Actinoalloteichus hymeniacidonis: one gene and its partner. The main gene of each other region encodes a partner of the protein of the gene in region 2 in a complex. Links are inferred from orthologs where the notes say so. Each region holds a gene or a part of one and is shown on either strand. Other genes may lie near its edges.

Region 1 (3,905 bases), 1.2 Mb from region 2 along the record:
GAGTAAGACCAATGGCTAAGCCACCCGTACGCAAGCCTAAGAAGAAGGTCTGCGTCTTCTGCAAGGACGCCCGCAAGGGCCACCCGCAGAACATCGACTACAAGGACACCACGCTGCTTCGGAAGTACATCTCCGACCGCGGCAAGATCCGGGCTCGCCGGGTCACCGGTAACTGCAGCCAGCACCAGCGGGACGTCGCCGTCGCGGTCAAGAACTCGCGCGAGATGGCCCTGCTGCCCTACACCTCGACCGCTCGCTGAGAGGGTAAGGAGCGAAAATGAAGCTCATCCTCACCGCTGATGTCAGCGGTCTCGGCGGCCCCGGCGACATCGTCGAGGTCAAGGACGGCTACGGCCGCAACTACCTGATGCCGCGCGGGCTGGCCATCCTGGCCACCCGTGGCGCGGAGAAGCAGGTCGCCACGATCCGCCGTTCCCAAGAGGGCAAGCGGATCCGCGACCTCGACCACGCCAAGGAGATCAAGTCGAGCCTGGAGGGCCTCGGTGCGATCCGGCACCGCGTTCGTGCCTCCCAGGACAGCGGCAAGCTCTTCGGCTCGGTCACGACGTCCGACGTGGTTACCGCGGTCAAGGCCGCCGGTGGACCGCTGCTGGACAAGCGGTCGATCCAGCTTCCCGGTCACATCAAGAAGACCGGCAAGCACTCGGTGAGCGTCCGGCTGCACCCGGAGGTCACCGTGGCGATCAACCTCGAGGTTGCTCCCGCGTAAGTGCCTCGTCGGTGATTCACCGATGACATCGTGCTGCGGCGTCGCTTCCCGTTCTCGAACGGGGCGGCGCCGCAGTCGTCTGTGTGGGGCGTGTCCGACGGCGGCCGCTGTCGCCACTTCGGGTCTGTTCGGGGCGGACCTGCACGCTCGTCGCCCAGGCGGCCTGGCCCCGCTCGCATCGATACATCGAAGACGATCATGTCGAAGCGCTCGCGAGTTCGCGGTAACACACGGTCGAACGGTGGGTGCGAGCCTTCGCTGTTATCACTCAGAAGCACTAGTGGATAGCTCACGCCGCTCCTGTGGATCATTTCGCGTTTAGAGCAAGATCGACACGCCGACGGCCCGCTTTCCGCGACACGCCGATGGGAACGGCGGCTAGTTTCCCCACACTTTGCCCACAGGGTTTGACCTGGGCTTTCTATCAGAGCTACCCAAGTTATCCACAGGTTGTCCCCAGGCTTGCCGCAGGCTGTGGTCAGATCAAGGCAACCATCCCCAGGTTATCCACAGGCATGTCCACAGGAGTGTTTGCCTGCTCCAGACGAGGGATCTAGCGTTCGTCGGGCGGTGTAAGAACGTCGTCGCCGAAAGCGGTGCGAACCCGCAGGCCAACGCCGGCGCCAGGGACGAGATTCGGCGCAGACCACGGGCGCCGAAGGCATCGACTCCAACCCGGGGCTACCGGGGAATCGCGAAGCAAGGACCGGAGGGAACAGGTGGCTCTCACCGACGATCGCGCAGCGGCGACGGACAACGGCGGCGGATTCGACCGGCAACCACCGCAGGATCTCGCGGCCGAGCAGTCCGTCCTCGGCGGGATGCTGCTCAGCAAGGACGCCATCGCCGACGTCGTGGAGGTGGTCCGCCCCGACGACTTCTACCGCCCCGCGCATCAGGCCATCTACGACTGCATCCTCGATCTCTACGGCCGAGGTGAGCCCGCCGATGCCATCACCGTCTCCGCCGAGCTGGAACGACGCACCGAGCTGACCAGGATCGGCGGTGCGCCTTACATGCACACCCTGATCGCCACCGTCCCCACCGCGGCCAACGCCGGCTACTACGCCGAGATCGTGGCGGAGAAGGCCGTCCTACGACGTCTTGTCGAGGCAGGCACCCGAATCGTGCAGCTCGGCTACCACGGCTCCGAGGGTGCGGCGATCGACGAGGTGGTCGACCGGGCGCAGGCCGCCATCTACGAGGTGACCGAGCGCCGCACCAGCGAGGACTACGTGGCCCTCGAACACCTGTTGCAGCCGACCATGGACGAGATCGACGCCATCGCCTCCCGCGACGGCATGTCACTCGGAGTCCCCACCGGATTCGCCGACCTGGACGCGGTGACCAACGGGCTGCACCCCGGACAGATGATCATCGTCGCCGCGCGTCCCGGTGTCGGTAAGTCCACGCTGGGCCTGGACTTCGCCAGATCCTGTTCGATCAAGCACGGCTTCAGCAGCGTCATCTTCTCGCTCGAGATGAGCAAGACCGAGATCGTGATGCGGATGCTCTCCGCAGAGGCCCGCATCCGACTCCAGGACATGCGCGGCGGCAAGATGACCGATGACGACTGGACCCGGCTGGCCAGACGGATGGGCGAGGTCAGCGAGGCACCGCTGTTCGTCGATGACTCGCCGAACCTCACCATGATGGAGATCCGCGCCAAGGCCCGACGGCTCAAGCAGCGTAATGATCTGAAGCTCGTCGTCGTCGACTATCTCCAGCTGATGAGCTCGGGTAAGCGCGTCGAATCCCGACAGCAGGAGGTCTCCGAGTTCTCCCGACATCTCAAGTTGTTGGCCAAGGAACTTGAGGTGCCGGTCGTGGCGATCAGTCAGCTCAACCGAGGACCCGAACAGCGGACCGACAAGCGCCCCATGCTCTCCGACCTGCGTGAATCCGGATCACTTGAGCAGGACGCCGACATGGTGCTGCTGATCCACCGCCCGGATGCCTTCGAGCGCGACGACCCCCGGATGGGCGAGGCCGACCTGATCCTGGCCAAGCACCGTGCTGGCCCGACCTCCACGGTCACCCTGGCCCACCAGCTGCATTACAGCCGTTTCGTCGACATGGCCCAGAGCTGATCCCTGCAGCCGGGCAGAGCCGCAGATCCGCTCGCCGGGTCAGTTCGATCCCGCTGACCCCTACCCGACCGATCGACCTTCGGGATCCTCCTGACCAGCAGATTCACGGCGTTCAGTCGCCGGAGTGGTCCGGCAGGAGCCGAGCCGCGAGCGATCGTGCCGTGAGGTCGAGTGTGGCCGTGTCCAGCCCGGTCCGGCTCATGAACACGAGCCCCTGTTGTGCGGCCAGCAGGGCCCGCGCCAGTCCGATCGGATCCACTCCGGTAGGCAGGTCGCCCTCGCGTTGGGCGCGGGCGACGCAGTCACCGATCAGCGCGGTGGACGTCTCGTAGGTGCGGTGGGCGTGGTCGAGGACTTCCGGATCGGCGTTACCGAGTTCGTAGGCGCTGTTGGCCAGCAGGCAGCCTCGCCGCGTGCCGGTGTCGCTCACGTCGTCGGTCGGTGCCTTGAGGAGCGCGCGTAGTGCGTCCAAGGCCCGTGGGGCCTCATCGAGGGCTCGTCGAAGGTGGCCATGGCTTTCCTCGGTGTAGCTGCGCAGCGCCCGGAGGAACAGCTGACGTTTGTCGCCGAACGCTGCATACAGGCTGCCTTTGCCCAGGCCACTGACCCGCATCAGGTCCTCCAGCGAGGTCGCGGCGTAACCGGCGCCCCAGAACTGATCACGGACGGCGTTCAGCACCTGTTTCTCGTCGAACGATCGCGGACGTGGCATGCGGCCCAGGATACGGATTCTTGACCGGTCGGTCCACGAACCTTGTCCTGAACCGACCAGGCAAGACTCCCCGTGATACCCAGGAAGCGGGATGCACCGAGGAAGGTCGGACGACCGCGAACGGCGCTTGTCCGACAGCGCTGCCGACCGAGCGGATCTGCCGGTAACGGCAGCTTCCCGGGCCACTCCCATCGGCAGCGATCGGTGGCGAACAGCTCGGATGAATCCTCGAACCAATGCTCTGGGGAGAATGATCCGCATGGACCCGCGACTCGGCCACATCGGCCGCAAGCTCGCACAGGTGCCCTATGCCCCACTCCGAAGCCACTCCTTCGGCGAACAGGTGCACCGGTTCCGCCTCGACGCGCCGTTG
Region 2 (3,858 bases):
CGGGAGATCGACGAGCCGGGTTCGTCCGATCCGGCGTCCGGGAAGAACAGCAGACCGTGGGCACGTGATGGGCGCGCACGGCCGATTCCTCGCACCCGGGCACCGCGCTCGGTCACCGGGCACGCGAGTTCGCGCCGCACCGGTATCGGTGAACGCTCCGACGATCCCGTGCTTCGGGCACCGGGGAGTGCCTGCCCTCGAACTCCTCGAGGACACGACGGGCCGAGACTGTTATTCGGCCGGGGGCTTGGCCTGGGCGAGTTTGGCGGCCACCTCGGTCGCGATGTCGATCGCGACGGCCCGGTCGGTGCCCGGGTCCAGCCGCACCTGGAGCAGGATGCCGTCCCGGCCGGGGACCCGCCGCTGCACGAACCAGGCACCGCCGCCGGGAAGTTCGCGGTGGTGCCGAGAGCTGATGGAACTGTTGACCCGTTTGTGGACGGCCTCCGGCACCCGGCCCGGCTGCGAGAGGAGGTACCGCCGAGGCGGCAGATCCGTCAGCAGCTCGGCCTCCCCGGCCGAACCGGCCGATTCCGCCTCAACCACCGTCAGACCGTTGTCCTTCCAGGACGCCTTCGAGATCAGGTGCCAGCCCACCCGGCGGGAGCCCGACACCTCGGGCAGCCAGAGACCGAATCGGGTGGCCACCACCGCGCCGCCGTTTCGGGTGGTGGCCACGGCGAGCACCCGCTCATCGGTTTCCAGGGTTCCGGTGAAGCTCTCCGGTAGCCGGGGCGAGCCGACTACCCACTGCCGCAACCGACGGATGAAATCACTCACGACAGTCCTCCCACCGCCTGGTCTTGGAGCGCCTTGCGGTACTGCTCCAACCCGACCAGGTCTCCAAACAGGGCGTGATACTCCTCAGGCTCCTCCGTGGCGGACATCCGTTGCAACCGGGACTTCAGTTCGCCGATCTGCCTGCCGACGACCGCCTCCCGAAGTCGGGCCAGCAGGTTCGCCACGTACATCGCGTCCTCGTCCACCCGCGACCGCAGCGATTCCACCGACAGCTCGGTGAGCAGGGAGCGCACCGAGGCATGTCGGGTGTGCTCGCTCATCGCCGCGACCAGGGCGGATCCCGACAGACCGCTGGCGGCGCCGCCCGCCGCGATCAACGCACGATGCACGGCCAGATACGCCGGATCGGTGAAGGCCTGTTCGGAGATCGTGTCGTAGGACGGGCCGGCCAACGCAGGCCACTGCAACGCGGCCTTCAACGCCTCCCGCTGCACCCAGAGTCGAGGATCGTCCGGCGCGGGCCTCGGTGGGCCGCCGTCCTCCACCTTGGCGGGCGTCGTCGGCTCGGCGCGCCGGGCGGATCGGACCGGTTCGACGCGCCCGCCGCCCGCCGCCAGCTCCCGGACCTCGCGAACGATCGAGGGTGTGTCGTCCCAACCGACCCAACCCGACAGCCGACGGGCGTACTCGTCGCGCAGCGCGATATCGCGAATCTGCGCGACCAGGGGGGTCGAGGCCCGCACGGCGGCGAGCTGCCCCTCGGCGGTGTCCAGGTTGTGGCTCTTGACCACGCCTCGGATGGCGAACTCGTACAGCGGTCGACGTCGCGCCACCAGGTCGCGAACCGCCGGATCGCCCTTCTCCTGCCGCAGCTCGCAGGGGTCCATCCCGTCGGGGGCCACCGCGATGAAGGTGTTGCCCGACCAGTTCTGGTCGCCGTCGAAGGCCTTGCGGGCCGCACTCTGACCGGCGGCGTCGCCGTCGAAGGTGAAGATCACCTCGGCGCCGAGCGAGGCCTGGTTGAACGACGCGTCCATCAACAGTCGGGACAGCACCTTGATGTGTTCGTCGCCGAAGGCCGTTCCACAGGACGCGACGGCGGTCGGCACGCCCGCCAGGTGCATCGCCATCACGTCGGTGTAGCCCTCGACCACCACGACCTGATGCCGTCGGGCGATCTCCCGCTTGGCCACGTCGAGTCCGAACAACACCTGGGACTTGCGGTAGATCGGGCTCTCGGCGGTGTTGACGTACTTGGCCTGGATGGGGTCCTCGTCGAAGATGCGGCGCGCGCCGAACCCCACGACGTCGCCACTGAGGTCCTTGATCGGCCACAGCAGCCTGCGGTGGAACCGGTCGATCGGTCCCAGCCTGCCCTCCTTGGCCAATCCCGCCTTGTACAGCTCGGCGGCCTCGAACCCCCGGCCGAGCAGGTGTTTGGTCAGCCGATCCCAGCCCGATGGCGCGAAGCCGCAGCCGAAGCGCTCCGCCGCAGCCTCGTCGAAGCCCCGGCTCTTCAGGAATTCCCTGGCCTCGCTCGCCTCGGCGCTGCGCAGGGCCTCGGCGTAGAACTCCGCCGCCGCCTTGTGCGCCTCGACCAGCCGCAGCCGCGAACCCCGGTCCCGTTGCACGGTGGTGCTGCCGCCGACATAGGTCAGTCGGAAGCCGACCCGGTCGGCGAGGCGCTCCACCGCCTCCACGAAGCTCAGGTGTTCCCGCTTCATCAGGAACGCGATCACGTCGCCGCCCTCGCCGCAGCCGAAGCAGTGGAAGGTGCCGTGCGCGGGCCGGACGTTGAACGACGGGCTCTTCTCATCGTGGAAGGGGCACAGGCCCTTCAAGGCTCCGGCGCCCGCTCGACGAAGTTCGAGATACTCGCCGATCACATCGTCGATCCGGCTGCGGTCCCGTACCTCGGCGATGTCGCTTTCCCGGATGCGTCCTGCCACGGTCGGCGAGTCTATGGGAGACGGGCGTCCCGTCGCCGAGGGTAGGGCGATGACCCCGCCACCGGGTGGGCCGAATCGCCGGACCCGCACCGATCATGGTCGTCGGGGGGACACAATGCGCGGTGTGAGCCGAGTCGACGACGAGCTGGCGCTGATCTTCGAGCAGCACCGCGCGCACCTGACCTCGGTGGCCTACCGCCTGCATGGCACGCGTACCGACGCCGAGGACGCGGTCCAGGAGAGCTGGCTGCGGCTGATCTCGCTGGACGGGCCCGCCCGCGCGGCCATCGACGACCATCGGGCCTGGTTGACGACGGTGGTCGGGCGGATCTGCCTGGATCGGATGCGCTCGGCGGTCGCCCGCCGGGAACGCTACGTCGGCCCGTGGCTGCCGGAACCACTCGTCGCCCGCCCGATCGGATCGACACCTGCCCCGGACCCGTTGGACCAGGTGGTCCAGGCCGACGGCATGCGCACGGCGGCGCTGCTGGTGTTGCAGCGGCTGTCCCCGGATCAACGGGTGGCCTTCGTGCTGCACGATGGTTTCGCGGTGCCGTTCCCGGAGATCGCCGAGGTCCTCGGGTGTTCGGCTGCGGCGGCCCGACAGCACGCCTCGCGGGCGCGCAGGGTGATGGTCGCAGCGGATCCGCCGCCACGCGTCGCACCCGCCGAACAGCAGCGGCTGCTCACCGAGTTCCTGGCCGCGCTGGCCGCCAGGGACACCGAGGCGTTGACCCGCGTGCTGCATCCCGAGGTCGCGATGCACGGCGACGGCGGCGGCAAGGCCAAGACGACGCTGCGGGTGGTCCTCGGGGCGCCCAAGGTCATCCGATTCCTCTTCGGGCTGCTGGACCTCTACGGCGAGGCGATGACGGCGGGCGCGGTCGGCGTCCTGGTCAACGGGGATGTCGGAGTGCTGGTGGGAACCCCGCCGACCGGGGCCGAGCAGGCGGCCGCCGTCGGCCCGGCGCGGCGCACCGAGCGGGCAGGAACCGGGAGACGCAGCACGGAGGTCGAGCCGCGCGTCGCCTGGTTGGCCGTCCGCGACGGCCGGATCGAGGCGATCTACGACCTGGCCAACCCCGACAAGCTGGCCCGCATCCTGCGGTGAGACCGCCATGGGCCACCCGATCGTCGGGCGGCCCGCTCGCCGGTGCCTACCGAGATC

What was found. The genes of interacting proteins can lie anywhere in the genome.
Region 1: the proteins of dnaG (region 2) and dnaB are in contact, whole or in part, in a crystal structure (PDB 2R6A), measured with the Geobacillus stearothermophilus proteins. The link is inferred for Actinoalloteichus hymeniacidonis from one-to-one orthologs. Residues at the interface, in WP_049624496.1 of Geobacillus stearothermophilus: Lys456, Leu457, Leu458, Pro459, Ala460, Asn463, Ala464, Leu467, Leu535, Leu536, Ile537, Ala538, Gln544, Glu545, Asp548, Tyr549, His552; in WP_033016901.1 of Geobacillus stearothermophilus: Ser13, Glu15, Ala16, Gln18, Glu91, Leu92, Asp94, Ala95, Val96, Pro97, Thr98, Ala99, Ala100, Asn101, Tyr104, Tyr105, Ile108.

Annotation. Positions count from the first base shown.
Region 1 is NZ_JACHIS010000001.1:81,692-85,596, reverse strand. The notes cover bases 653-3,634. They hold dnaB (replicative DNA helicase), read left to right. Parts: upstream 653-1,449; coding sequence 1,450-2,820; downstream 2,821-3,634. Other genes in these bases: BKA25_RS00365 (TetR/AcrR family transcriptional regulator), read right to left, coding at 2,933-3,532; rplI (50S ribosomal protein L9), read left to right, coding at 653-730. In the rest of the region: rpsR (30S ribosomal protein S18), read left to right, coding at 12-260; more of rplI, read left to right, coding at 278-652; BKA25_RS00360 (SMI1/KNR4 family protein), read left to right, coding at 3,792-3,905. UniProt on the Escherichia coli protein: The main replicative DNA helicase, it participates in initiation and elongation during chromosome replication. Travels ahead of the DNA replisome, separating dsDNA into templates for DNA synthesis.
Region 2 is NZ_JACHIS010000001.1:1,316,535-1,320,392, reverse strand. Bases 234-3,168 are described here. They hold dnaG (DNA primase), read right to left. Parts: upstream 2,691-3,168; coding sequence 777-2,690; downstream 234-776. Other genes in these bases: sigJ (RNA polymerase sigma factor SigJ), read left to right, coding at 2,806-3,168; BKA25_RS06005 (hypothetical protein), read right to left, coding at 234-780. Also shown: more of BKA25_RS06005, read right to left, coding at 232-233; more of sigJ, read left to right, coding at 3,169-3,801; BKA25_RS05990 (serpin family protein), read right to left, coding at 3,857-3,858. UniProt on the Escherichia coli protein: RNA polymerase that catalyzes the synthesis of short RNA molecules used as primers for DNA polymerase during DNA replication.